4 regions of the Protofrankia sp. Cj5 genome follow, and region 4 is predicted to be linked to each of the others. Evidence: riboswitches for the same ligand, from Rfam matches in the RefSeq annotation. Region 4 holds a riboswitch; each other region holds the start of a gene.
What was found. Region 4 has a riboswitch for cyclic di-AMP ahead of MJ777_RS02055 (transglycosylase family protein). Riboswitches for the same ligand answer to the same signal wherever they lie in the genome.
Positions count from the first base shown of each region.

Region 1: it holds a riboswitch for cyclic di-AMP, as region 4 does, so the genes downstream of both, MJ777_RS18865 (transglycosylase family protein) here and MJ777_RS02055 (transglycosylase family protein) in region 4, are expected to answer to the same signal.
Region 2: it holds a riboswitch for cyclic di-AMP, as region 4 does, so the genes downstream of both, MJ777_RS23055 (C40 family peptidase) here and MJ777_RS02055 (transglycosylase family protein) in region 4, are expected to answer to the same signal.
Region 3: it holds a riboswitch for cyclic di-AMP, as region 4 does, so the genes downstream of both, MJ777_RS03450 (C40 family peptidase) here and MJ777_RS02055 (transglycosylase family protein) in region 4, are expected to answer to the same signal.

Region 1 covers NZ_CAKJTO010000108.1:863-7,940, forward strand. The annotation lists gene MJ777_RS18855 (haloacid dehalogenase-like hydrolase) at 1-104, shown strand, start outside; gene MJ777_RS18860 (multicopper oxidase domain-containing protein) at 389-1,882, shown strand; cyclic di-AMP (ydaO/yuaA leader) riboswitch at 2,352-2,527, shown strand; gene MJ777_RS18865 (transglycosylase family protein) at 2,535-2,918, shown strand; gene MJ777_RS18870 (SDR family oxidoreductase) at 3,403-4,155, shown strand; gene MJ777_RS18875 (hypothetical protein) at 4,263-4,454, opposite strand; gene MJ777_RS18880 (helix-turn-helix transcriptional regulator) at 4,775-5,620, shown strand; gene MJ777_RS18885 (SDR family oxidoreductase) at 5,649-6,422, opposite strand; gene MJ777_RS18890 (AfsA-related hotdog domain-containing protein) at 6,640-7,078, opposite strand, start outside.
Region 2 covers NZ_CAKJTO010000029.1:27,792-34,869, reverse strand. The annotation lists gene MJ777_RS08855 (acyl-CoA dehydrogenase family protein) at 1-1,116, shown strand, start outside; cyclic di-AMP (ydaO/yuaA leader) riboswitch at 1,314-1,475, shown strand; gene MJ777_RS23055 (C40 family peptidase) at 1,479-2,237, shown strand; gene MJ777_RS08845 (peptidoglycan-binding protein) at 2,371-3,204, shown strand; gene MJ777_RS08840 (hypothetical protein) at 3,648-4,022, shown strand; gene MJ777_RS08835 (hypothetical protein) at 4,399-5,511, shown strand; gene MJ777_RS08830 (hypothetical protein) at 5,727-6,341, shown strand; gene MJ777_RS08825 (PP2C family serine/threonine-protein phosphatase) at 6,338-7,078, shown strand, end outside.
Region 3 covers NZ_CAKJTO010000007.1:46,285-53,362, reverse strand. The annotation lists gene MJ777_RS03465 (hemerythrin domain-containing protein) at 1-415, opposite strand, end outside; gene corA (magnesium/cobalt transporter CorA) at 1,345-2,532, shown strand; gene MJ777_RS03455 (hypothetical protein) at 3,254-3,625, shown strand; cyclic di-AMP (ydaO/yuaA leader) riboswitch at 4,074-4,244, shown strand; gene MJ777_RS03450 (C40 family peptidase) at 4,430-5,413, shown strand; gene MJ777_RS03445 (plasmid partitioning protein) at 5,942-6,601, opposite strand; gene MJ777_RS03440 (MarR family winged helix-turn-helix transcriptional regulator) at 6,875-7,078, shown strand, end outside.
Region 4 covers NZ_CAKJTO010000004.1:6,173-13,250, reverse strand. The annotation lists gene MJ777_RS02080 (DNA polymerase III subunit gamma and tau) at 1-1,042, opposite strand, end outside; RNA gene ffs (signal recognition particle sRNA small type) at 1,133-1,229, opposite strand; tRNA gene MJ777_RS02070 (tRNA-Ser) at 1,362-1,446, shown strand; gene MJ777_RS02065 (adenosylmethionine--8-amino-7-oxononanoate transaminase) at 2,009-3,241, shown strand; gene MJ777_RS02060 (DUF3151 domain-containing protein) at 3,427-3,861, opposite strand; gene MJ777_RS02055 (transglycosylase family protein) at 4,155-4,886, opposite strand; cyclic di-AMP (ydaO/yuaA leader) riboswitch at 4,892-5,058, opposite strand; gene MJ777_RS02050 (peptidoglycan-binding protein) at 5,422-5,622, opposite strand; gene MJ777_RS02045 (hypothetical protein) at 5,627-6,139, shown strand; partial or broken gene MJ777_RS02040 (transglycosylase family protein) at 6,103-6,276, opposite strand; cyclic di-AMP (ydaO/yuaA leader) riboswitch at 6,396-6,570, opposite strand.

The DNA of each region.
Region 1 (7,078 bases), on a different contig from region 4:
TGCTGGCCGCCGCCAACCATGCGGTGCTGGTCAATCCTGACGGGAGGCTCGCGCTACGCGCACAGCAGGCGCTGGGCGGGCGCCTGCGGATCGTCCACTGGTGAGGCCCATCCGCTCACGATAGCGTGAGAACGCCAGCCCGCTGGCAGGCTCCGGCGGCAGGGCGTCCGATGCGGCTGCCAACACGGCCGGGCGATCCGCGACCCGGTCCACGAGCAGCCTGAAAGCTCCTGCCCGCCCCGTCCAGCGTGTGTCGCCGACCGGCTGCCCGACCGGTGCGCGTGCGTAGTGCCATCTTCCACATCCTTTGGCGGATTGTGGACTCTCACTATGCAGGGGAAGTCACGGAGGGTTACTGTCACGCTCCGTGATTGATAAGTTGCGCGCCATGCGGCGCACAGGTATCGGCGGCCGGACCGCCAGCCGGGTACGCGTAAGGAGGCAGTCGTCGTCACGGTCCGCGGAGACGACCGTTCGTGCCAGGCAGCGGATGTGCGTCAGAGCGGTGGTCGGGAGCGCGCTTGTGCTTGCCCTCGGGCCCGCCGCGATCGGGCCCGCGACCGCGGCCGGCGGCACGGGCGCGACGGGAGAACGATCATCCTACTGGAACGACGCCGCCGGCCAGGAGTTCCACCCGACCGGTCGAGTGCGCACCTATTACATCGGTGCTGACGAGGTGGTCTGGAACTACGCCCCCGAGGGACGCGATGCTATCACCGGCCAGGCATTCGACCCGATAGCAAGGACATACGTCCAGTCCGGGCCCGGCCGGATCGGGACGAGTTACCTCAAGTGTCTCTACCGTGGTTACACCGACGCCAGCTTCAGCGGTCTGGCGCCGCGCCTCCCGCAGGATGCGTATCTGGGCTTTTTGGGCCCGGTGATCCGCGCCGAGGTCGGCGACACCATCAAAGTCGTGTTCCGCAACGCCTGCCGGATTTCTGACAGCGTGCACCCGCACGGCGTCTTCTACACCAAGGCGAACGAGGGCACGCCGTACGCGGACAACACCTCCGGGGTGGACAAGCTCGACGACGCCGTACCCACCGGAGGCACGCACACGTACACCTGGCTGGTGCCCGATCGAGCGGGTCCGGGCCCGCACGACGGCAGCTCGGTCATGTGGATGTACCACTCCCATACCAACGAGGTCACCGACACCTATGCCGGGCTCACCGGCCCGATGGTTGTCACCGGAAAAGGGAAGGCGCGGCCAGACGGTAGCCCCGTCGACGTCGACCGCGAGATCTTCGCGCTGTTCTCGATCGTCAACGAGAATTGGAGCCCGTATCTTCAGGAGAATCTCCGCCGTTTTGCCAAGCCGCCGTACCCGGCGCTGAACGATGCTGATTTCGAGCGTTCCAACATGCGGCATGCCATCAACGGCTACGTCTTTGGCAACGAGCCGATGATCACTATGAAAAAGGGTGCGCACGTCCGGTGGTACCTGATGAGCATGGGCGGCGAGGCGGATATGCACACGCCGCACTGGCACGGTAACGACGCGATCGTGGGCGGCATGCGTATGGACACCGTTCCGCTGCTCCCCGGCACCATGGCCGTGGCCGACATGGTGCCTGACGACGTCGGCATCTGGCTTTTCCACTGCCACGTGAACGAGCACATCACCGCCGGCATGCTGACCCGCTATCAGGTTGTGTCCGACACCGACACCAACAACGGTACTGCCGCCACCGCTATATCCGCGCCAGGGCCGTCGGCCACAACGATGCCGGTGCCCAAGGGCGCTGTCTCCGCGGGCGAAGGCGGGATAGCTGTTCCCCCGTCGTCTGTCCCCACCGCGTCCGCGATCATCGCGTTCGTGGTGGCGATCGGCGCCCGCAGGATCGTGCGCCGTCGCCGCCGTCGTGCCATGGGCTGAAACCGCGCCGTTCATCGCGGTCCAGGCCGGTAGCTCCTGCCGCACAACAGGCCTGGACCGCGATATGGCGAGAACCGCCAGCCGCCCAGAAAGCGGCTCCCGCGCACGGAGAGCCCAGGATCATCAGCGTTCGGACAGCCATATTGCCCACACCATACACGGCACTGTTGATGCGCAGGATCCCCGCGGCATCGTACGGCGGACGAACAACCGTCGGCGAACAACCACGCAGCCGACCCGCCTGCCCACCTACCGCGCGGGGCAGTTTTTTTGGCTGGGTGGCGGCCCCGGCACAATTGCGCCAGCCGGCCAGGGCCAACTATGGATAAGCGCGGGTGCGCGCACGTTACCGGCAGCCGTGATGGTTAGCAACATCGGCTGTGGACTGTGTGCCTCTTCACGGAGCCTTGCCTGCTGGGCGGTCATGGCACGTATGGTCCTCGCCGTGCCTTCGAGGGGAAGGCGCGCATCGGATGGCACGCCGAGTCCTGCCCCCGTCCGATGACAACCAATACGGTGGCAGGAACGGGGGAACCATTTCCGGACGCCGAAGCCAGGCGTTCTCGGGGTGAAGCCGCATAGCGCGGCCGGGCAGTCCCAGCCCGAATCCGACAGCTCACCTCGCAGGCGTGGGGAAGGACATCAACACAATATGTCCCATGTACGTTCTGGCGCTCGTGGAATCAGTCGAATCAAGGCGCGTGCTCGGGTACTGATCGCTGTACCGGCACTCGTCGCCGCCATCGGCGGCGGCAGCGTCGCGCTGTCCCAGCCAGCGAGTGCGGCACCGTCCAACGACGGTGTGCTGGCCGCCATTGCACAGTGTGAATCCGGCGGCAACCCGAAGGTTGTCAACTCGATCGGTGCCGGCGGACTGTTCCAGTTCCTGCCTAGCACGTGGCACGCTGTCGGTGGCTCTGGCCTGCCGCAGAACGCCAGTGTGTCCGAACAGTGGATGCGTGCGCGGATACTGTACGCGCAGCAGGGCACGAGCCCCTGGTACGCGTCGAAGCACTGCTGGGCCGGAAAGGCCTAGCGACCGGAAAGGCCTAGCGACCGGAGAGGACGCGGCGAGAGTCCCTCGCGCCGTCCACGGCGTCTGTCAGATCCGCCAGCGCCAGCGCTGTGTATATCAGGTATAGCCTCAGGTATCTCGACAGAGCGGCCGGCCCGGGTTCACCGGGAGGCTCTCGCGAAGCCTTGGGAGAGACCGGCCACGGCCGGTCTCTCCCAAGCGGCCGCCTGCTTCCGGCTCTCGGACCGGGCCGGGCGTACCCGCACAATCGATCTTCCGGCTGGGGGGCCGGGCGCGCCGCGGCGGTCTGTGGTAAACCCGGAAAAACGGCCCCGTCGGTGTGTCGTCGTTTCTTGTCCGGGCCCGTTTTTCGTTCGCGCCGGCTCCCCGCGGGGCTACTCGACTTCAGGCGGGCGGCGTAATACCGTACCGTGCGCGAGCGGTGCCTCATCAGGGGTTTTTTCGATCCGCGCGCTGGGCTCTCGAGAAACCTGGTGCATGAGCGATGACAGCGAAGAACGACGTCCGTCGAGCCTTGGTGACCGGCGCTGGAAGCGGAATGGGACAGCTCCTCGCCCTCCGGCTGGTGCGGCAGGGCACAGACGTTATCGCGGTTGATCGGGACGAAGCCGGTCTCAAGGTCCTCCACGACGCTGGGCCCGGAAAGGTGACGACGCACACCATCGATGTCACCGATGCGGACGCCATGGCCGACGTCGTGACCTCGCAGCACCACACCCTGCTCGTGACGGCCGCCGGGATCGGGTACACAGGCAAGATCGCTGAGACCCCGGCCGCGGTGCACGCGAAGATCATGGCGGTGAACTACCAGGGCACAGTCAACGCGGTGACGGCCGCGCTACCCGGCTATCTCGCGCGGGGATCGGGCCGGCTCGTCCTTTTCTCGTCGATTCTCGGCTGGTTGCCGGTGCCGCAACACGGTCCCTATGGTGCGACAAAGTCGGCGTTGGTCATTTACGCTCAGACGCTACGGCATGAACTTCGCGGGACTGGTGTGCGGGTGAGCTGTGTCTGTCCACCGGCGGTGGCAACCCCGATGCTCGACGACATGCCCGCGGCCCGAGCAGTCTCGCAGCGCACTATGATGACACCGGCCGCTGCCGTCGACGCGATCGAACGCGGCCTCGACAAAGGGCGTTTCTGGATCTTCCCAGGTATCGCGCGGCCGGTGGCCATCGGCCAGCGGCTGTTCCCCGAGGTACTGCGGGTGGCCATTGGCAGCCTGCTGAACAGATAGCCGTCCCGGCCGCTCAGAGCGCCCGGGACCAGGGCACGTGTCGAAAACACGCCGTAGGGGACGCGACATTGCCGAGGTTATCGCGGGGCGGGGGCAGGCGTCCCGCGTCATCGCTGCCCATCCATGCTCTCCATCCATTGCCGCGCGATGCGCGGATACCCGACGGCTCGTCGGTCGCCACCCACCACCTCCGGCGCGTCCTCCTTCGGCTCGCGAGGCAGGCGCTCCAGCCCCGCTCCGTGGTCCGCGCCCCTATTGCCGGTCGCTCCTCCTGGTCGCTCCTCCTGAAGGAAGAACAAGATCTTCTCCTGTGGCACCTATGTGACACCTATCCTGACCTGCGGTGCTGCTGTTTTCGCAGGTCAGTAACCGGTTGCTCGTCAGCGGCGGCGTTATTGTGGGACGGCTGTTCCCTGATGCGCGTCCAACGCCAGGACCCGAGGCGGGAGCCCAGCGCGCGAGTTCCGCTCACGCGGATCTGGGCAGCGGCCCGTAGGCGGCCCCTATCGAAATCCTGTCACCAGGTAGACATAGTGCACCCTTTTTGGTGTCATGTGCTAAAAGTCGGTATTGATAGTGCGGCAGCTGGCTGAGGCGGGACCCCTTGGGAGGAACTACTGTGAGCGGAGCGGCGAACCGGGAACTCGGGAAATTCTTGAGGAATCGTCGAGAAAGTCGGAGCCCCAATCAAATGGGCATCGCGCCGCGGGGACGCCGGAGAACCCCAGGATTGCGCCGAGAAGAGGTGGCGGAGCGTGCTGGCGTGAGCACAACATGGTACACCTGGTTGGAGCAGGGCCGTCCGGTGCGTGCATCTCGGCAAGTCCTTGATTCCATCGCACGGGCGCTCGACCTGTCCGCGGCTGAAACGATGCATCTGTTCAAGCTTGCCGGTGAGAAGCCGCTCTCCGGCTCGCCAGCCCCGTTGAAGATTTCCCCTGCCTACGACCGGCTGCTGCGCCGGCTCGAACCGAACCCGGCGTATATCATTAATCGGCGCCTCGATCTGCTCTCCTGGAACAAGGGGGTGGTCGCGCTGCTACCGCACCTTGACATGTTGCCGCCGGAGGACCGCAACATTGTGTGGCTGATGTGCACCGACCCATGGATGCACGAACTGATTCCCGACTGGCAGGGGCAGGTCAGCCGGCTCACCGCGATGCTGCGGTCGGAGAGCGCCGATGCCATCGATGACCCGGAATTTCAGTACCTCATCCGGCGGATCGAAGCGGCCAGCCCGGAGTTTCGCCAGGCCTGGGCTACCCGGCGGCTGGAAACGTTCCGCTCCGGGTCGTTGAACTGGCACCACCCGGCAGCCGGGACGTTCACCGCCGATTACGTCCGACTACATATCGCCGATGATCCACGACTCAGTGTCGTTATCCAGATCCTTCGCAATCCCGAGACACTGAACAAACTGGCCGACATCATCGCTTCGATGTCACTCGATGTCGAAGTGGCCTGACCAGACGGTGACTGACCGGCCTGCTCGCTCACCCCCGGGCGGACAAACCCCCGTCCACCGTGAGGACGGTCCCGCTGGTGTACCCGGAGCGCTCCGAAGCCAGGAAGGCAATCGCGTCGGCGATCTCCCGGGTGGTCGCGCAGCGCCCGAGCGGGAAGTCGGCCATGATTTCGGCGATCCGGGACTCGTCACCGAACCGGCTGTGCGCCACCGCTTTCATCAGCGTCGTGATCCGTTCGGTGGCCACCGGGCCCGGGTTCACCGCGACGACCCGGATGTTGTCCCGGGGCCCGCGACCGCCCAGCGCTCGGGTGAAGGCCATCAGCGCGGCGTTCGCGGTGCTGCCGGCGATGTAGTCGGGGTCGTGCCGCTCCCCCGACGCTCCGATGGCATTCACGATCACCCCGCCGCCGCGCGCCTTCATCCGTGCGTAGACCAGGCGGGTCAGGTTGATGTAGCCGAACACCTTCAGTTCCCAGCCGTATCGCCAGGCCGTTTCGTCGAGGTTCTCCAGCGAACCACCGGGGATGTCACCAGCATTGTTGACCAGGATGTCGATATCGGCCGACGCCTCGGCGAGCCGGGCGATGTCCTCGGCCGCACGCAGGTCGGCGGGGTGGACAGCCACGTCGACGCCGTAGTTGGCCCGGATCTTCGCCGCCACCTCCCTCAGGACATTCTCGCTGCGTGCGGCCAAGCGCAGGTCGCAGCCCTCCTGGGCCAGCACCTCGGCCGTGGTCGCGCCGATGCCTTTGGACGCGCCGGTCACCAGCGCGCGTTTCCCTCGCAGGCCGAGATCCATACCGCCCCCTTCACCGCTGCTCTGTTACCGCAGGCCCGTCCAGATGTCTTTTCCCACATGTCTGTGCCGACATAATAGAGCATGACGGGCGCCGCGTGCCGCCGGCGGCTCGGCCGCCATGTCGGCCACGTGGCCTGATCATTTTTTGAGCATTGCCCGGCTCCCGATGACAGCGGCATGCCGCGCTGGCCGCCCACCATGCGGCTGCCGGCCATGGTCATGGCGCCCCCGTCACGGGGCCCGGGAACGGGCGCAGGTCCACTCGCCCGTGCGCGATCCGCTCGTCGAACTGCTCCAGCGTCACCTCGACCGGCACGCAGCCGCCAGCCGACACCGGTCCGGCCACCGCCGACAGCGCCAGCGGCGCCTCGAACTCACCGAAGCCGGCGAAGTCGACCAGCAGCCCGGCCATCGCCACCGACGGGGAAGCGACCAGGCCCGCGCGCAGGGCGGCCACGATCGCGGCCTGCCGGAAACCCTCGACCAGGAAGGGGCCGGGCACGTGGTCGTAGTCGTGGTCGAAAAACGCCGGGTGGCTCCGGTCGATCACTACCGGGTGGCGGATGACGCCCGAGTCCCCAGCCCCCTCCAGCGGTTCCCCGATCACCACGTTGCGCACATCGCGGCGGCCGACCTCGGCCGGGTCGATCGGCGCT
Region 2 (7,078 bases), on a different contig from region 4:
GAACGCTTCGGGGGCGTTGCCGCGCGCGGCGGCGACGCGATGCGCGCACGGCTCCAGCAGGCAGCCAAGGATGCGGGGATCTTCGCCCCGCACGTACCGGCGCTGTACGGCGGGCACGGCCTGGACATGCGCGGCCGGGCGCCCGTGTTCGAGGAGGCGGGCTACTCGCTGTTCGGCCCGCTGGCGCTGAACATCGCCGCTCCCGACGAGGGCAACATGCACCTGCTCGAGGTCATCGCGACGGCCGGGCAGAAGGAGCGCTACCTGCGGCCGTTGGCAACCGGTGCGGTGCGTTCCTGCTTCGCGATGACGGAGCCCGCGCCCGGAGCGGGGTCGGATCCGACCGCGCTGACCACACGCGCGGTGAAGGACGCGGGCGGTTGGCGGATCGACGGCCGCAAGTGGTTCATCAGCGGCGCGGACGGCGCCGGATACGCGATCTGCATGGCCCGCACCTCGGGCGAGCCGGGGCAGCGCGGCGGGGCGACGATGTTCCTCGTCGACGCGGGCAACCCTGGCATGAAGATCGTCCGTCATATCGAGACCCTGGACGAAAGCCTGTACGGCGGCCATTGCGAGGTGCTGTTCGACGGCTGCATGGTAGCGCACGAGGCTGTGCTCGGCGAGGTGGACAAGGGCTTCGACTACGCCCAGGTCCGCCTCGGCCCGGCCCGGACGACCCACTGCATGCGTTGGCTGGGTATTGCCCGGCGGGCCCAGGACATCGCCGTGGCCAGGGCCGCGGACCGGCGGCTGTTCGGTTCCCGGCTGGCGGAGCTGGGCATGGCTCAGGCGATGATCGCGGATAACGAGATCGACATCGCCGCGTCCCGTGGGCTGATCATGCAGGCCTGCTGGGAGCTCGACCAGGGCCGTTCCGGAGCCCAGTCGACCGCGATCGCGAAGACCTTCACCGCCGAGGCCGTGTGGCGGGTCGTCGACCGCTCGCTGCAGATCTGCGGCTCTCTCGGTATCTCCGGGGATGTGCTGTTGTCGCGCTTCCTGCGCGAGGTGCGTCCCTTCCGCATCTATGACGGACCGTCGGAGACCCATCGCTGGGCGATCGCCCGCCGGGTGGTCCGTCGGCACCATGACAGCCGTCCAGACGCACCATGACGGCTGGTAGCGCCAACCTGTTTCCGGTTGTTGTCCGTGGGCTGCCTGGCCGGATGGTTAACACGAACGGTAACCAACTTGCGGCGAAATTCGCGGAAAATTAGGCCTTGCGGTCACAGGGCGTAGTTCGCTACCGTGGCCGGGCTCTCAGTAGCACCGGGCCGGACGCCGAGTTCTGCCCTCGGCCCGGTGTCCCCTCCTCACCATCGCCAGGGCAGAAGCGGGGGACCCAGGTCCCGCCGGGCGTCGTTGCCACTACGACGTCCTTGGGGTGAAGCCGGCCGCACATCCCGTGCGTGCCGACCGGGCTTCCCGGCCCGAACCCGACAGCTAACCTCGCAGGCGTACGGGAAGGATCATCGTTGCCTGCAGATCAGGCGTGCTCAGATCCGGCCGACACGATTATTTCCCGCCGCGGTCGTCACCGTGCGCAGCCGGTCAAGCCCAGTTTTGGCCGTCGCTCCGCGCGCGCCGTGGTTGCCGCCGCGGCTACCGGTACCGTTGCCCTGACCGCTTTGTCAGCCCCAGCGCTGGCAAACGACACCGGGGCCGACAGCCCGACCGATGCGCCCCAGGCCACCGCCGCTGTGCCGGCCTGGGCCGGTGACACCACCGCCGCGGGAGCCACCGGGACAGCCCCCGCGGAGCCCGGTCCGGCCACGGGCGCCACGGGGGCCACGGGGGCGGAGGAACCGGCACGTGGGCTGGCGGGGCAGCAGGACCAGAACAGCGCGTCAACGCAGCAGGACAGCGCGTCGCTGTCCGCCGGGAGCCTCGGCGAGAAGGTTGTCTACCTGGCATCGAAGCAGGCGGGTAAACCGTATGCGTGGGGCGCGCAGGGCCCGAACTCCTTCGACTGCTCTGGTCTTGTCCAGTACATTTACAAACAGCTCGGCCGCAGTGTGCCGCGGGTGACCGACGCCCAGTACGCGGCGTCGCGGAAGATATCGCAGGATGCCAAGCAGCCCGGCGATCTCATTTTCTTCGGTCAGCCCGGAAACATCTATCATGTGGGAATCTACGCCGGGAACGAAATGATGTGGGCCGCGCCCCACAGCGGCACCGTCGTTCGACTGCAGAAGATTTATTCCGCGAGTTATCTGGTCGGCCGGCTGGGGTGATGACCGGGCCGGACCGCCAGGCGGGTACGCGCCGATCAACGTTACTGATCCGATCAACGATACTGAGGTGAACTGGCTGCTCATGTCCAGTGGAACACTATCCAGCGGAACACACCGAAGAAGTCACCGGAAAATGCGAGGAAAAAGCCACCGGAAGCAGCCCGAACGCAACCGCGGCGCGGTGGCTGCCGCCGCCGGTGTCATCGGCGCGACGGCGGGCATGATGCTGACCGCGAGTCCGGCGAGCGCGAGCCCCGTGGCTCCGCCCAGCACGAGCGCTGTCGCTCCAGGAATTGTTTCTGACGCTGCCATCGCCGGTGCTGGCAGGAACGCGGGGCTGGCTGGCTGCGCCGGGATACCGCTGGGAACCTGGGTCGCGGTCGCACTGGCCGAGTCCGGCGGCAACCCGGACGCGCACAATTCCAGCGGCGAGGATTCCCGCGGACTATGGCAGATCAATATGCGGGCGCATGCGAGCTGGGTCGGCGGGGCGGATCTGTTCGATCCAGCCGTCAACGCACAGGCCGCCAGGCGGGTATGCGACGTGCAGGGCATCGGAGCATGGAGTACGTACACCAACGGCTCCTACCGCCGGTACCTCGGGCGGGGCGCGGCGGCTGCCGCCGCTGTCGGCGCGGGCGGTGACAGCGGAGCAAGCGCTTACCTGGCCGTTCCCAGCGGCCCTGTCAACACTTCTGCCCAGGCCGGCGCGCCCGGTGTGGCAATGGCACGACCGGACGCGCCGGCTCCCCGCACGCAGGTGGTTCGTTACAGTTCCCGCCTGCGTCCTGGTGTTCGTCAGATTCAGCGGCGGTTGGCCGGGTACGGCTACCCGGTCGCGGTGGACGGGAATTTCGGGCCGCGCACCACTGGAACAGTAAAGGCCTATCAGCGCCGGCACGGGCTGGTGGCCGACGGCGTTGTCGGTCCGCGGACCCGCGCCGCGCTGTTCCATTCCGCCGCTTAGTGGTCGTTGAGCGCTCGTTGAGCGGTCGACAAGAGGGGAGGCGGCGACGCACGGGCACCCCGGCACCCCGGTCGCCGCCTCCGGCGTTATCCCTGCGCATGGGTATCACGCTGGGCATATACAGTTCGCGGCAAAGCGCGGTTTTCCGCAGAAAATCCGCAACGGAGGATATGGATATCTGTGCCCCTGTTGCCGGGCGCTCGTGATTTCCGGTTGACTCCTGGTTCGGGTGTCGTAGATTGAGAGGCTCCGGCAACAGGACTGTCCGGCTCGCGCCGCCCGGGCGGCGCCTCGCGTCGTTGTCGTCGGTCCACGCCCAATGCCAGGGCGCATCCTTCCGCGGCCTCGCGATCCATCCACCCGGACGCCGCTGCCTGATCGAACGCTCTGCTGCCGGAGCCTCTCATGGCTGAAAAACGACGACTCGTGGTGGAGGCGATCGAATGGAGCAGCAGCAGGCGCAGCAGGTTGAGCAGTATCTACGGCAGAACTGGCGGGAGATCCGGTATCAGATACTTGACCAGTTCGTCCAGGTGAGCACCGCGGACCTCGAAGCCGTCTCCAGTGTCAACGACCTCGTTCGGCGGATCGCGGACAGATCGCACTATACCGAGCCGTACATCGAGGCACGCCTACGCGAACTGGTCGGTGTCACGGCGGGCACCGGCCAGGCGGCACAGGCCGGCGGCGAGGCCGGGCCAGCGGGCGCCGAAGCCGAGCAGCCGGGCGCCGAAGCCACCGGCGACGAGCAGGCCGAGCCCCTCGGCGGGTCCCGGCAGGCGTTCGGCGGGCCGGAGCAACAGGCGGATTCTGAGTGAGAACAGTCCACGGCTGATCCCGGCCAGGGCACAAGCGCCCTGTTGCCGGGCGCGCATAGCCTCCCGGTGCCGCTCGGGTGGCACGTGTGGACCAGCGCGACATCACGGGCGCGGACGGCGGCGGATACCGCGCCCAGACCGCGATCATAGCGTCGGTGTGTGCGGACCGGATACACAGAGCACCCCAGCGGGCCGCCGCTGGGGGTGCCTGCCGGCTTGGGGCCTATGCTCTTCTCTGATCACCATGATGGCCTGTACTGTCACAAACAGCAGCAGACATTCAGGGGGGGCTTAGTTGCTGCGAAGAGGCCATTATTGCCGCACAGTGGGTGAAACGGGCGTTGCCGGGCGAGGCCCGGCCCGATTATGGGCGTTGTTGCCTGCGGCCGGGGCGGCCGTCAGCGTCGTAGGCCTGCTCCTGACACTTGCCCTGGGGTCGTTCATCCTCCGTTGGGGGGTGCCGCCGGTATCCGCGTTTGCCCCACTGGGAGCTGCGGGTGACACCGCCTTTGCGATCCGTGTCGTTGAGCTGCCGGAGAAGGTCGACCGAAGCGTTCTGGGAAATCTGAACACCCTGCTCAAAGGCATACCGGAAACTGGCGGAGCCGTTGTGGTGCGGGTGGCCCGCGCCGCCACGCTGGCCAATGACCCCACCACGCTGACCGATCTGGACTCGATCTTCCGTCGTCGTGCGGTGCTCGCCGTTCAGGCCGTGTCGTCTCAGGCCGTGTCGCTGGCTGGGCCCGCGACAGGCGGTCCAGCGGATCTCGGGACGGCTGGCTCGCTGCTGCTGGCGATTGCCGACCACCGGTTCGCTGACTGGGACCAGGCCCGCGGTGCGCTGTCCCATAACCACGGGCTGGCGCCGTCCTGCGCGAAGGAATGTCAGGAGCAGGTGGCGGGCACCCCGGCGGAACGGACCGCGGGCATGTACACGACCAGCGGTGATTCCTTTTTCCTGGCTGTCGTCCTTGGGCGGGTGTCACAGGTGGAGACGCTGGGTAGCCTGGCCGATCCGGCTCAACCGTCCGCCAGCCCTTCCCCGACGGCGCAACCGACCGTGACCCCGCCGGGGTCCCCGCCGGCTCAGCCCCATTCGGTACTGTCATCGATACTGTCGACGCTGGCCTATGTGCTGGTTGCGGGCGTGATGCTCGTGCTTGGCTTCGCCATCGGCCGCCGGCGCGGGGACCATGCCGGGGAGGAGCCCGCCAGTGACGCGGACAGCATGGACGGGGGGCGGGCCCAATCACGGCCAGTGTCACCTGTCGCGCCGCCAAACATAGCCGTCAGCCAGCTCGGCACGGTGCATTCCGCTTTTGGCCCGCAGGGTTATGTCGCGGTCGACGGGGGGCTCTACCGGGCCCGATGGATGGGGGGTCCCGACGCGCCTCGGCCCCGCGTCGGCAGCCAGGTGGTGTTGAGGACGCACGAGGTGGATGGGTTGCAGGCGTGGCCGGCGCAAGGCCGCTCCGGGCCTCGTCCATAGCGTGCGCTGAGACATCCGGCGCGGTTCGGAGCCCATGATCGTGTTTTTTCGGCCTACTGGAACTGGGAACGGGGACAGATCACACCATGGCACCTCGTAACAGCCCCGACCGGGCAACGGACCGCCGTCAGCCACGGGACGTTATTGGGAACATCCCCATTCCCCGGCCCAGTCATCGCGTGCTCGTGGTCCTCTGCATGGACACCTCCTATTCCATGCGCGGCGAGGCGATCGACAAGCTCAACGACGCGCTCGCCAGCTGGGCGCGAAGCATGCACGCGGGCGAGAAGATGGCGGCGACCACCGAGTTCGCGCTCATAACGTTTGGCGCCGGGGGAGTGCGCAAGTGGCGTGGGGACGAGAGTTTCGATCCGCGCAGCGACCGGACTCCGTTCGTCCCGGCCCATAGTTTTCGGCCACCGAAGCTGAGCGCTGACGGCGTGACACCGCTGGTTGAGGCGATTCGGCTCAGTATCTCGGTTATCGAAGCACGTAAGCGGCAGCTGGCCCAGGAAAAGGTGACCTGGAAGCGGCCGCTCGTCTGGCTTGTCACCGATGGCAGGCCGACCGACGAGGAGGGGAAGCCGGCGTCGGACTGGCACCCGCTGGCAGGAGAGATTCGCGGCCTGGAGGCGGCTCAGAAGCTTGCCCTCTTCGCGATCGGCATCCCACCCATCGACGATCTGGGCCAGGAAACCCTGCGCGCGTTCGCGCCGGAACGAAACATGGTATACGGCCGGTTCGATTTCAGTGACATCCTGCTGCAACTGGACCGCAGCGTGGAGGATCCCAACTACAAGCTGCGCGGTTACCAGCCGAGGCAGGCGTGACCTCCGGCCGGCAGCCCGCCCGGCAGCCCGCGCCCACGGGAAGAAGCGCGGGCGGCGTCCGGCCCTACCGTTGGCGTATCCGGGGGGCCAGCGTCCAGGGCTATTCACACGTGCGGGAAGGGAAATGGTGCGAGGATTCGTTCGCGCACCTTTCACTGTACGAGCGGGGATCCCTGCCCGACGTCCACGTGCTGGCGGTGGCCGACGGCGCCGGATCCGCCCCGCGGTCAGCCGAGGGATCCCGGCTCGCGGTCGCGATGGCCACCCGGCTGGTGCGCGACCGGATCCACCCCAGCGGCCGGCCCGCGACCGCGCCTGACCTGCGCCAGCTGTTGGCAGCCGCGCATGAGGAAATCGTCACGGAGTTTCGTCGAGTTGTCACCGCGGTCGCCGGGCGGGAGCACATCGGCGAGTTCGCGACGACACTGACGGTTGTCGTGCTTGCCTATCCCCTGATCGGTTATCTGAGCATCGGAGACGGCTTCATCGTCGTCCGCACCGGTGAGGGGGGACAGACCAACCTGCATCTGCTCGACGCCGGGAGCGCTGACCCCGAGCACGCCAGCCAGACGGTCTTCCTGACCTCGGACACGAGCCGGGCTGCCCGGGTGAACGCGGTCTACGACCCGTGGATCACCGGTGTGTTCATGTCGACCGACGGTCTGATCCCCGTCACACTGCGACGTGACCCGGAGGGCCGGCTGGCGGTGGCTACCGAGCCGGTGATCGACACCGTG
Region 3 (7,078 bases), on a different contig from region 4:
CAAGCTCGGCAAGACGCTCACGCAGCCTGCCCATCGACTCGTCCGGCCGGTGGACGTCGCCCTGGATGTACTGGGAGATGCCGCGTAGCACCGACGCGGTTTCCCGTCCCTGGGCACACAGTTCGGCGATGCGCGGCCGACTGTCCGGGAGGCGGCGACGCGCCATGGGATAGACGGATGTCTGCACGGCGTACATATGGGCGCTGATCGCCGCAACCGCCGTGTCGGCGGCTCGCAACGCGCGTCTCGGATCCCCCGAGGTCGCGGCCTCGGTGAAGGTAAGACCAACAAGGTGTGTCGCGGCGTCATGCGACGCTTTGATCATTTCAGGCAGGGACGTCCCGCTCGAATCGTCCCGCTCGCCGGCTCTGGCCTTCTCGGTCGTCGCCGTCCCCTCCGGCCCTGTTGTGGACATCATTGCCACCCCCAAGCCTGCGCACTGCCAATACGGGACCGCTAGGCGACGACCGAGCCGCCAGCGGCTGAATCGACGCTCCTTGGAGCGCCCGGCAGCGGGGCTGTCCGGCTCGCGCCGCCCAGGCGGCGCCGCGCGTCATCGCTCCCCATCCATCGCCGCGCGATACAGGGGTACCCGGCTCGTCGGCCCCCACCCACCACCGCCGGTGGCTCCCCGCGCAGCCTCGCGATGCACGCACCCCAACCCCGCTCCTTGATCCACACCCCTATTGCCGGACGCTCTTAATCATCAGACAAACTCTATACCCAACATTTCAACTTCGCTATCCATCGTCAATCACAACAGATCACCCAGCTGTTCAATCACGGCCGGCGCGCACGGCAACCAACACCTGGCCTGGCACAAACCGCCCATCGCCCGCAAGATCGCGAACCACCACCGCCGTCGCCATCGCGGTCGGCCGGCAAACGGCCAAGAGGCTCCGGCAACAGGACTGCCCGGCTCGCGCATCCAGGCCGCCTCCTGGCTGCGTTGCCGGCCAAACCGGGACAACTCATCCGGTATCGCTTCGGCCTCCCGCCTTGCCAGGGGCCGCCTGGACGCGGCTCACTGATCGAAAGCCTGATCTCCCACACGCTCTCAGCGGGGCATGATCGGAGAAGGGCTCGTCGAGCACCCCCGCCGGTAACGAGGATCAGGCAGGTACGGGTAGAAGTACTGACAAGAAGGCCACAAAAAGTCCAGCCGCGACCGATTGGAACAGGATGGTTACTCAATGCCGTGGCGCCAGCCAGCGAAGCACCGTTCGACCGCACGGCGATGCGCGCCAGCGCCCGCCCGAAACACTGGTACCCAAAAAAGCCAGACCGGCATAACTATCGACCGCATAACAATTAAGCGAAGGACATGAACAGGATGATCCGGAAATGAACAACAAGGAGTCTGCTGACGACAGCGGTAATCGGCACAACGGGCAGCTTCCGTTCGCACAGGCTGCCGCCAGCCATCCGTCAACCGCGGCAGGATGGCTGGCCGGCGCCCTGAGCAAGCCCGTGTCACTGGTCCGGATGGTCCCCAAACGCCGCCGCATACGCCCGGAGAGTCCTTCGACACCGCCCGGCCGAGTGATCGCGTGTCACATATACCGGGACGGCTACCGCGATCCGCGATCGATCCACCATACCGATGCGCTGCGTGTTGCCCGGGATCACCGCGGCAGTTTTGCCTGGCTCGGCCTGTACGAACCGAGCACGACGGAACTGTCCAATATCGCCGATGTCTACGGGCTGCATCCGCTCGCGGTCGAGGACGCCGTCACCGCCCATCAACGGCCGAAACTGGAGCGATACGGGGAGACCCTTTTCGTCGTCCTCAAGACCGCCTGTTACGTGGAACACGAGGAGCTGACCTCGACATCGGAGATCGTCAACACCGGCGAGGTCATGGTGTTTCTCGGCCAGGATTTCGTAGTCACGGTCCGGCATGGGGAACATGGCGGGCTCCAAGCCCTGCGCAGCCGGCTGGAAGCGCACCCGGAAATGCTCCGCCACGGACCGTCGGCTGTCCTCCACGCTATCTGCGACCAGATTGTCGACGATTACCTGGCGGTTACCGAGAAGATTGAAATCGACATCGACGACGCCGAGGGATCGGTCTTTCACCGATCGATTCCGCCCGATGCCAGTAAAGTTTACCAGCTCAAACGTGAGGTGCTTGAGCTCAAGCACGCTGTCACGCCACTCGCCGCTCCGCTGCGAGCGCTCACCGAACCGGACGTCGGCGGGATTGCCCCGCGCATTCAGGAATACTTCCGTGACGTGGCCGACCACCTCGAACAGGTCACCGAACGAATAGCTCGATTCGACGAGCTGCTGTCGTCAATTATTCAGGCGACCTTGACACAGGTGGCCATCGCGCAAAACGAGGACATGCGCCGCATCAGTGCCTGGGTCGCCATCGCCGCGGTTCCGACAGCGGTTGCCGCCATTTACGGGATGAATTTCGAGCACATGCCCGAACTGCGGCAGCCGTGGGGATATCCCGCTGCTCTCTGCTTGATGGCGGCAATCTGCTTCACCCTGCACCGAGCCTTCAAACGGAATGGCTGGCTGTAGCCTCGTACCGTGGTACGCTCAAATATCAACTGATAGCATGATGGACGCTCGTGAATATTGCTGCTGGCTTTCGCGGCCGGTCCGGTCAGCTCGCCGGTGGAGCCGATACACCGACGAGCTGACCGGTATAGCAGAAGGCCGCGATCATCATTTTTTGCGTGGCTGACGCCCAAAAACCGACCGAACTCATGTTTCGTGGCGTCCCGTGTGTAAAAATTGAGCAGGGTGTTGAAGGCGCCACAATACCAGGCAAATTATCCACCGAGCTGGCCGCGCCGCGAAGCTCCCGCCAGACGCGGGTGGCCTCCGTTCGAGCCAGCACAACTGGCACAACCAGTGCCACAGGCCGGGCCATGGGAATTACCACGGCGCGGCCCCGCCGACCCGGCTGGGATACCGCCCGTCAGGACTATACCGTACCCAGCAGGACCGCACCGCGGCTTCGTTCGATAGCTATTTCATACTAGGAACAACGACATATCACCCGACAGCGGGATTCACGGAGACCACGCTGTCGGCTACCGTAATCGCCTGTGTCAGGCCTTCGTGCGGGAGTTCACAGTCAACTGCCGTCCCAGCCGCGGGCTAGCGGCAGCGTACGGTTACAATCCGTTCTCAGTCGCAACGCGGGCGTGGGTGGCAATGACGACGCCCCCCGCCGTATCCACACCATCACCTGTGACGTCGACCGCGACATCCGCGACATCCGCGACGCGATCCGATGACCCAGCCGACATACCCGGTCCGTAACGATCTTATCGCCGAGCTGGCGACAAGACTGGAGCAGCTCGATCAGATCCTTGGGCGGCTGGAGGATGCCGAGCGGCAGGCCGCCGACGCCAGCGAGCGCCTGATGCGCACCCGGCGGTGGCAGGAGGAGACGGTCCGCGCGATCCAGGACGAGCGAGCGCAGATGCGCACCCATCAGCGGGCGCTGGACGATCTCGCGGACCGCGCGCAGGCGGCCGTCGAGGCCCTGTCCGGCCAGTACCGCTCCCTGCCCCCGGAGATTCACGAACTCGCGGTCGAACTGCACGTCCTGCAGACCGCGGGCCTGCTCTCCCGCCGCGACACCCGCGCCCGGCGCCGCTGACGCCGACCCGTCCCAGGCCGCGGACATCCTCTCGCACAGCGGATTTCGGAGCGGGAAATCCCATAACGGCTGACACAGTGCGTAATCTAGCGAGCCTATTCATTAAGATAATTTTCGCTACTACATGTCAGCGATATATAGCTGTCGGCACTCAAGCACCCCCCCGTCGCCGGACCGTCACCGCTATGGCGTAATGTCATCTTCCGCATCCTGTGGGTCATGGCATGGCAAGCCTCCGTCTAGGCGACCTGTCGCAGTGGCCAGCAGATCAAGATAGAGCGGCGAGTGATCGGCAAGGAGGATGGGAGGAACCGCTATGGTCACTTCTGCGAGTACTCGCCGTAGTTGTGAGGGACTAGTATTTGCTGGCACCATCCTTTTGAACTAGTCTCGCGCCGACGTCACGACAACACCGGGCCGAACGCCGAATCCTGCCCACGGCCCCGGTGTCCCCTCCGAGTCGTCACCAGGGCAGGAGCGGGGGACCCATCCTCCACCGGTTGGCACCGAGCCACGGTGCCGACCTAGGGGTGAAGTGAGTCGTGTGCTGGTCGCACGGCCCACCGGGCAGCCCAGCCCGAACCCGACAGCTCACCTCGCAGGCGAACGGGAAGGATCACAGTCTTGTCTGCGCCCGATGTGCAGCTTGATCCGGCAATATGGCCATGTTCGTCGCCGACGGCGTCGCTGTCCTCGCTGCGACCTCAGGCCGAGACACCTGGGCGTCCAGCCCGCGGTAGGCACCGCGCGCCCGCTCCGCCGTCGGCCCCCGGCCGCGTCCGGGCACGTGCCGCGGTCGCGGCGATGACAACCGGCACGGTTGCGGTGTCAGGCGTCGCGCTGGCCGGCTGCGCCCCGACCGACTCAGGGATGGACGAGACTTCGGTCAGTTCCCGGATCACCCTTGGCTCTCAGTTCGGAAGCCAGGCGTCACTCGCCGGTCTGCGCACGTCCGTTATCAACCCGGCCACCTCGGTTGGCCCCGGGTCCATCACCAGCCATGTGATCGATCAGGCTGACCTGCACCCCAAGTCAGGTGTCGCGCTCAGGGTCACTAATCCGGACGTGTCAGTACAGGCCGACCAGCCCATTGACATGGGCTTCTCCCTCGAGGACGGGACGACCCACGCGCCGCTGTCAAACCAGCTCATCAAAATTCAGGTAAAGCTGCCTGACGGCTGGGCAACATTCAAGCACCTGTATACTAACGAGCAGGGCTTTGCGAGCTACACTGCCAAGGTCCTCACCACCACACAGATCACTGCTATCTTCGACGGAACGGATGCCCTGCAGTCGGCTCGCTCCTCGAACGTTGGTACTATGACGGTGGTGCCCAGTTCGGTCCCCGCGCCTCCGGCGCAGGCCGCCGGCTCGGCCGCTGCTGCCGCGTTTCGGGTATCCACCTCCGATACAGCGGATGCTACGATGCCAGTCGGATCGCTCGGTGAAAGAGCTGTCTATCTGGCCGCGCAGCAAGCCGGCAAGCCTTACGTGTATGGTGCGGAGGGCCCCTACTCCTTCGACTGTTCCGGCCTGGTTCAGTATGTTTTCAAACAGCTCGGCCGCAGTCTCCCCCGCACCGCGGAAGAACAGTACGAAGCCACGGCCCATGTGTCGCAGTACAATAAGCAGGTCGGCGACCTCATCTTCTTTGGTACGCCGGGAAACATCTACCACATCGGCATCTATGCCGGCGGTGGCAAGATGTGGGCGGCACCAAAGTCCGGTGAAGTCGTTTCGCTCAGAGATATCTACACCACGTCATACTCAGTCGGCCGGGTCAGTTAGCGGCCAGCGGCCTCGCTCGTTGACTCCTTCATCTCACTGATATGACTGACGCAGTCAGCCTCTGAAAAACATATAGCGGGTTCACGCGTGTCCTCCCCCTCCGGTCACGCGTGAACCTCACCGCCAGATCGGTGTTGTCGATATAAACACCGGTCTGGCGGTCCCAAACCACAACTGGATGTCTCCAAAGACTTCCGCTGGTCGGATCGAGCCAACCCCCCCGGCTCGCAATGCCCGGCGGAACACGGGCTTCCCCGGCCTTTCGCACTGAACCCCCCCCACAGTGCGCTTGGCCGGCGGAGGTCCTGGGCTCCCGCTGGTCGGCCGTGCCACCCCCCCGGCCAAGCCGACCGGCGGGAGCCCTCTCAACGACAGCCGACGAGGCGGGTCGAGGATTGATCCACAAATTGCCGGGATCTCCAGCTCGCTTCAGACCGAAGGCCACGCGAAAACACCATCATCGCGTGGCCTTCGGTGGCCGCTTAGAGCGACCGGCAATAGGGCGTTCGATCAGGGAGCGGCGACCGCTTAGCCCTTGATGTCCTTTGAGAATTTCCACAGCTCGCTGGTCGTGGCTTCGTTCCATTTCCGCCCTGGCGCAAGAGCCACTGACTTGACATGGACCCGTGAAGGACACGCGGGGAGCGGCCCGACCGTGTTCACCGTCCCGACCGCCGTGAACAGTGGCTGCTGGGCGGGGTCGAGCGGGCCGCAGGCCACCGTGAGCGCGAGACGGCCGCCCTCTCCCGCACCCCAGATGTAGATCCGGGACATATCGATGTTCGATCGCTCCTTGGCGACGTAACGGACCACGTCCCACAGATACCGCGCGTCCTGACCGTTGGTCTGCCAGGTACTGGCCACCGCCTCCGGATACACCAGAGCGAACTTCTGTTGATCAGCAAGCGCGGACACCTTACTGTCCTTCTCGATCGTCGCCGCGTCACTCTCGTCGTCATGCAGGACGAGGAGCAGCGGCACCGGCTTCTCGGGCTTGGCCTCGGCGTGGACCGCAAGCTCCCGGCCCGCGGACTCGTAGCCCGCCGGAATCTCGGCGCGCTCGGTCTTCACCTCGGGTGAGTGATGCCCGTAGGCGAGGGCAACGACGACCACGCCAGCGGCCACCAGCACCCGTCGACGGTTCTTGCTCCACAGCTCTTTCCCGGCTTTGAGCGGATTCGACGCCACCAGACAACCGAACCACACCGAGAGCCGTTGATTCGGCAGATTCGACACGTGGCGTGGACGAGTCGGGCACCACAGCCGTGGTCTGGCACACACCTGTGCGGGTTGACGCCAACGGCGACCAGCCGGGCGGACGCGGCCAGGCGCCAGCGGCCGCTCCACGGATCCGCCGCGGCGGCCCCAGGACACCCGCTTCGCGCCGATGGTGTATCCACAAGAATCTGTAGAGATCCGAGACGCCGCGGACGGATGACATGGCGTAGGGATGAGGCCGAGGTGGACAATGAACAAGCACTCGATCATCGGGCGCTGGAGAAGATCGAGCATGAGCTGGCCGTGCTCGGCCGCCGGGCCGAACGGTTCCGCATGGCCATCGCGGACGGCTCCGGCCCGCCTCTCGACCGTTCCGCCTATCTGCTTCTCAGCTATCTGTACGACCACGGCTCGGTACGGTTGACCACCCTCGGCGCGGTGTTCGCC
Region 4 (7,078 bases):
TCGTCCCGCGCATCTCCTTGAGACCGGCATGCACGACATCCGCGGCCCGGGAAAGCTCGGCCGGGCCCATCCGGCCGCACTGGCTGCCCATCCGCTCAAGCTGGTCGGCCGAGTAGTTCTCCAGCAGCCCCTTGGCGGGAGCGTCCGGCACCGCCGCAAGGATGATCAAATCTCGTAGCCGTTCCAACAGATCTATGGCGAAACGGCGGGGGTCGTGCCCGGAGGAGACGACCTTGTCGACAACGGTGAACGCGGTGGCGCCGTCCCGCGCGGCAAGGGCGTCGACCGCTTCGTCCAGCAGGACGCCATCGGTCATCCCGAGTAACGCGACCGCCCGATCGTAGGAAAGGCCATCCGGCCCGGCACCGGCGAGCAGCTGGTCGAGCACGGACAGCGAGTCACGCACGGAGCCAGCGCCGGCTCGCACCACCAGCGGCAGCACCGCCGGGTCGACGTCGACCCCCTCCGAAGCGCAGACCGACGTGAGGTGGTCGCGCAGTGCCCCGGGCGGCACGAGTCGGAACGCGTAGTGATGGGTGCGGGAGCGGATGGTGGCGATGACCTTGTCGGGCTCGGTGGTCGCGAACACGAACTTCAGGTAAGAGGGTGGTTCTTCGACGACTTTGAGCAGGGCGTTGAAAGCCGCCGCTGTGACCATGTGGGCCTCGTCGACGACATACACCTTGAACCGCGCCGAGGCTGGCGCGAAGAAAGCACGTTCCCGCAGATCGCGGGCATCATCCACCAGCCCGTGGGAGGCGGCGTCGATCTCGGTGACGTCCATGGACATACCGCGACGGATCGACACGCACTGCTCGCACACTCCGCACGGTTCGGGCGTCGGTCCGTTCACGCAGTTCAGGGATGCGGCGAGGATGCGTGCGGATGACGTCTTGCCACATCCACGCGGGCCGCTGAACAGGTAGGCGTGGTGGAGGCGGCCGGTCCGTAGCGCCTGCATGAGCGCGCCGGTGACGTGCTCCTGGCCGACGACCTGGGCAAAGGTCGCTGGGCGGTACCGGTTGTACAGCGCGCCGCTCACACGATCACCGGCCTACTCCGTCGCTCGCTCCGTCGGCATCCCGGGCGTTGCCAGGGATCAGGGCTCTCGTCGGGCTCATGGCCCCGCGAAGAGGACGACCCCTCGCACACCCGCCAGAGCCTGCTTACCCTTGCTGCCTTCCGGCCCTGGGGGAGTTCACGAGGGTGACGCCGCGCGAGGGGTCTGCAAGGGAGTCTAAGGCCTGCTGGATGGATCTTCAGCGGCGCATCGGTGATCCGCGAGTCATCGTTTGGCTGAGCGTAATGGATCTTGATGCCCGGCGGCGTTGATGCCGCTGGGATCCGATAAGCTCGTCAGCGGAGGATTCGCCTAGTGGCCTAGGGCGCACGCTTGGAAAGCGTGTTGGGGGCAACCCCTCGAGGGTTCGAATCCCTCATCCTCCGCAGCGATCATGCAGCTCTGTCAGGGCAGGGGCCGCAGGCCTTCCGATTATGAGAACCGATCCCTGATCGTGTGGTCTTGTTTCTGGTCTCATGCGCCCGGCAAGGGCTGCTCGCCCGCGCCAGGGTGCGTCCCACCGCAGCCAGCTGACCGTGCCCGCCGCCTCATGCAACATCGGGTCGGTCACATGCTGGTAGCGCCTGCGCATGCCCGAGGACCACCCCATGATCCCCATAACGATCCGGTCCGGCGCCCCCGGCAGAAGCCGGGCCGTCGCCGCGGCAGGCTGCCATGTCGGCAGCATCCGGCATGCCGGCAGGGCCCGTCATGCCGGCAGCATCCGCGTCCGCGGACGTGTCGGCCGCTACGACTGAGCACCACACAGACACGAGCCGTCAAAGAATCTCCGGCCCTGCGCCGCGTGTCCCGACCCTGGAGGGTGATGTGTCATCGAGTAGCCCCACCGGCCTGCCCGGCCAGGTGGGCCTGGGCAGCCGGACAGCCCTGTCGGCGGATCGCCTGCTTGCGCTCGACCAGGCGCACGTCTGGCATCCCTATGGGCCGATGCCCTCCACACATGAGACGTTCCTCGTCGAATCCGCCTCCGGGACACGCCTGCGCCTGGCGAGGCCAGTCGAAGGCAGGTCTGAGCTGATCGACGGAATGTCCTCCTGGTGGGCCGCCATCCACGGCTATGCGCACCCCGCTCTGGACGCCGCCCTGCATGCCCAGGCGGCAAAGATGAGCCACGTGATGTTCGGCGGCCTGACCCACGAGCCGGCGATCAGGCTGGCCGCCCGGCTGGTGGAGATGACGCCTGAGCCGCTGCGCCACGTGTTCCTCACGGACTCCGGCTCCGTGTCCGTCGAGGTCGCCGCCAAGATGGCGATCCAGTACTGGCGGTCGACGGGGCGTCCGGAGAAGGTTCGGCTGATGACCTGGCGCGGGGGCTATCACGGCGACACATTCCATCCGATGTCCGTGTGCGACCCGGTCGGCGGCATGCATCAGCTCTGGAGGCGGGTGCTGCCGGCCCAGGTCTTCGCGGACCAGCCACCCGTCGGCTTCGATGTCCCGACCGACCCGAGGTATCTGGCGGACTTCGCGGACCTGCTGGCCCGCAACGCTGACCAGATCGCGGCGATCATCGTGGAACCCGTGGTCCAGGGTGCCGGTGGGATGACCTTCCACAGCCCCGGCTACGTCCGGGCACTGCGGGAGCTGGCGTGCGACCACAACGTGTTGCTGATCCTTGATGAGATCGCCACCGGCTTCGGGCGTACTGGGAGGCTGTTCGCGGTTGAACACGCCGGTGTCAGCCCCGACATCATGTGTGTGGGGAAGGCCCTGACCGGCGGCTATCTCTCGCTGGCCGCCACCTTGTGCTCCGAGGAGGTCGCCCGGGGGATTTCGCGGGGCGAGATGCCGGTGCTGGCTCACGGCCCGACCTTCATGGGGAACCCGCTCGCCTGTGCGGTAGCCAACGCGTCACTGGACCTGCTCACGGAGGGGGGGTGGGCGGCTTCGGTCGCCCGTATCGAGGCCCGGCTGGCGAGCGGGCTGTCGTCCGTGGCCGCGTTTCCCGGAGTCGCCGATGTGCGGGTCCTGGGCGCGATCGGGGTTGTCCAACTTGATCATCCGGTGGACGTGCCGGCCGCGACCAGGGCCGCGTCGCGCAACGGCGTCTGGCTGCGGCCGTTCCGGGATCTCCTTTACACCATGCCGCCGTTCATCTCGACCGATGCCGACATCAACGCGATCACGTGCGCGCTGCACGCCGCCGCACAGGTCGGTTAAGAGCGCCCGGCAATAGGGGCGTGGATCAAGGAGTGGGGCTGGGGTGCGTGCATCGCGAGGCGGCGGAGGGAGTCACCCTGGTGTTGGGTGGCGACCGACGACAACGACGGGATGCCCCACCCGGACGCCGCGAGCCGGACAGTCCGCTATAACCGGGTACAAGGCGACCGGTATCCACAAGCGGCTCAGTCGCTTGTGAAGCCCAGCGCGCCGGATGCCTCGGAATCGCTGTCGGCGAGGAACTCCCGGCAGCGGGCGGCCTCCTCGGTTTCACCGATGGCGGCGGCGGCACGGCTCAGCGCCGCGAGCGCGCGCAGGAAGCCCTGGTTGGGCTCATGGGACCACGGGATCGGCCCATGCCCGCGCCAACCGGCACGGCGCAGCTGGTCCAGACCGCGGTGGTAGCCGGTCCGCGCGTAGGCGTAGCCCGTGACAGCCGCGCCCGCGTCCAGGGAGCGCTCGGCCAACATCGCCCAGGCAAGGCTTGAGTCCGGGAAGCGGCCCGCGACAGCCTCCGGGGCATCGCCGGCGCTGAGGGCCCTGGCGGCGGCCGGATCGAGAGCGAGCCTTGTCGGAGGCGGACCGCCAAGGAGATCCGGCCGTTCGGGGGATGTCGTCATGAGGCCCATCCTGCCGGATCGCGCTCATGCCGCATCGCGTGGGGAGCTTTCACGCGGCGGACCTGGTGGGAGGGGGGTGGGCCATCAGGTCCGCCGCGGGATCGGGGGCCGAAGCCGACATCGTCTTCGGACAGCCGGGAAACCGTGGTTCAGAGCGCCCGGCAACAGGACTGTCCGGCTCGCGCCGCCCAACACCTCCGTCGCACTCCTCCGCAGCCCTCGCGATCCATCCATCCGGACGCCGCTGTCTGACCGGACACCCTACTGCCGGAGCTTTTTACGCGTGCCCGCGCTCACAGCGCCGACGGGCTGGTGACGGTGATGTCCCAGAGGTTCTTACCGACCACACCGGTCTGTCCGTCGTCGACCCGGGTCAGATAGCTGTACAGCGACGCGAGACCCTGGGATTCCCCGCCGAAGCGGCCGTCCACCTGCAGAATGAACTTCTTCTCACGCATCGTGCTCTGCCAGACGTAAGCGTCAGCGCGAACTTCACCGGCCAGCGCGGTGGAAAGGGTTGTGCCGGCGAAGTTTGACGATGCCAGTTGAGCCTTCGCGCGTTCCAAGGTCATCGGAGGCTGCGCTGGGGCAACCGCCTGCTGGACCACCTCGGTGCTGGGCACGGCTGCCGCTGTCTGCGGTGCTGGGCCGTTGTTGGTCAGGCCCATCTTGACTGAGCAGGACGGCCAGGGGGACCAGCCGCGAGCGTTGTAGAGCTTGTGGGCGGCATCGTCCTGCAGTGCCGGTGGCGCGTCGCTGGGAAGACCGGAATAACCAAGGCCATGCCAGGTCCCGGCGTCGAACTGGTAGGCGCCGTAGAAACCGTTACCGGTATTGATGTGATAGTTGTTACCGGACTCGCACTGGCGGAGTTTGGCGAAGTCGTCGGCGGTCGCGGCGCTCGCTGGGCTGGCCGCGACGGCGAGACCACTGCCCACGAGTGCTGTGACAGCACCGGTGGTGCGCAGGACCTTGACGGCGGTGGACGACTGTTGCGGGGCGCGGTGCCTGCCAACAGACGGCATGTGGGTCGGTCCTTCCCGTCGCCTACGAGGTGAGCTGTCGGGTTCGGGCTGGGAACATGCCCGGCCGGTGACGCCCATGCGCGTCGCCGGCTTCACCCCAAGGACACCGGCGTCTCCGGTATCCGGATGTGGTTCCCCCGATCCCGTCCTAGCGGCTTCGCGGTAGGTCCTGCCGCGGCGGACGGGGACGGGATTCGGCGTCCGTTCGCGCGGCCTCGCCGATCTGGCGAGTGGGGAGGACTCTAGCGAGCCTGGCTCTTTCGAAGCAAATCGGGGTGTCGGATGAACTACATGGATCTGGCCTACATCCCCCGAATGAACTATGTGGGCCAAACTGAGAACTGTACCTGGTGATTGGGAAAGCTCCGCTGGAGGGTTGCTTGTGTTGGGTTTTTGTAACGACGAGTAATCGGGCCGGTCGTTATAGTGTTTATCTGTTGTGTTTGTTGTCACCTTGGTGTGGCCGGCCCGACTCGTCGTGCGCGGGGTCTATATCAGTTTCGTAGCCGTCAGGCGGTAGCTGTTCGGTTCAGGCTCAGCTGAAGGTGGCCGTCCAGGTTTGCGGTCCGCAGATTCCGTCCACCGTCAGGCCCTTGTCAGCCTGGAGATGGCTCGCCGCACCAGCCGACTCCGGTCCGTACTGACCATCAATCTGGATGTTGTAACCAAGACCATTCATCTGCTGCTGCCACGACCGCACGTCCGGTCGCACCTGGTCGACCAGATCGGTCGTCAAAGGCGTGGCAGCGGCAGCGACAGCGACAGCGGTCGACGGGGTGGCCGCGTTCGCCGCGCGCCATGCCCAACGCGAGGAACCGCTTCTGCCGTATGAGCGTGCCTGCCACGAGCTGCTGTCCGACGAACCGGTGCTGTCTGGGCTGGCGCTGGCGCTGCTTGGACTCGACGAGCTGGCGCCTGACGAGCTGGTGCCCGACAAGCCGGTGCCGGTGCTGTTTGATGACGAGCTGGTGCCTGACGAGCTGGTGCCTGACGAGCTGGTGCCTGACGAGCCGGTGCCTGACGAGCCGGTGCCTGACGAGCCGGTGCCTGACGAGCCGGTGCCTGACGAGCCGGTGCCCGACGAGCCGGTGCCCGACGAGCCGCTGCCCGACGAGCTGGCGCCAGCCCCGAGTTGGCCGGCGCTCATGCCCCGGCCACAGACGGGCCACTGGCCGAAGCCGGATTGGGTGGCGAGCTTGAGCGCGGCCTCGTCCTGGGTGCTCGGGGATGCGCTGCTGGGCAGTCCGGTGTAGCCCAGGCTCTGCCAGGTGCTCAGCGAGAACTGGTATGCGCCGTAATAGCCGTTGCCGGTGTTGGCCGTGTAGTCACCGCCGGACTCGCACTGGCGAAGCCCCTCCCACGTGGTGGCGGCGCTGGCCGGCTGTGACATCGCGATGCCACCACTGATCGCCGCGAGCAGGGCCGGGGTCAGCACCATGGCTCGGGTACGGACCCGGGCCCGGCGAATTCCGCGATGTCGGCCGCGAGAACTTGTACGGGACATATTGGTAATGCCCTTCCCCACGCCTGCGAGGTGAGCTGTCGGGTTCGGGCTGGGACTGCCCGGCCGTTTTCACGGCTTCACCCCGAGGACGCCTGGTATCGACGCCCGGAAGTGGGTCCCCCGTTCCTGCCGCAAGTTTGGTTTTCGTCGGGCGCGGGCAGGATTCGGCGTGCCGCCCGACGTGTCCCCGCCGTATCGACGGGCACGGCGCAGACCATAACCAGCATCGCTGGTGGCTGAACAAGCCGTGAATGCGCTTCGTGACTATGCGCACATCGGGCTGGGTGCTCTTGCCGTATCTCGAGATCGGCTGCTAACGCACGCCGGCGCGCGCTCATCACTTTCCAGCGGCGGAAACCACGGGCAGCGGCGGGGTGGCCACCGTGCCGCAGCTGGCCCGAGTAATACCGCGTGCACCCGGACAGGTTGTTTGCGTAGCCCGCGGCGCCGCATCGAATTCGGGTTCCCAGCACTCATAGCGGGCGTTCACACGACATCGTCCGATGCATTCTGGGGGAACCTGTTTTGAATCTTCTGTCCGGGCGGTCGACAGCGTCGACAGCTGTGATTCAAAACAGGTTCTACGACGGGGAAGGACAGGGCGGCATGGACCGGTGTGGTTGGGTACGAGGATCCGGTGGTGGCCGAAGGAGGCGCGAAAAGCGATGCTCGCGCCTCCTTCGGCCGG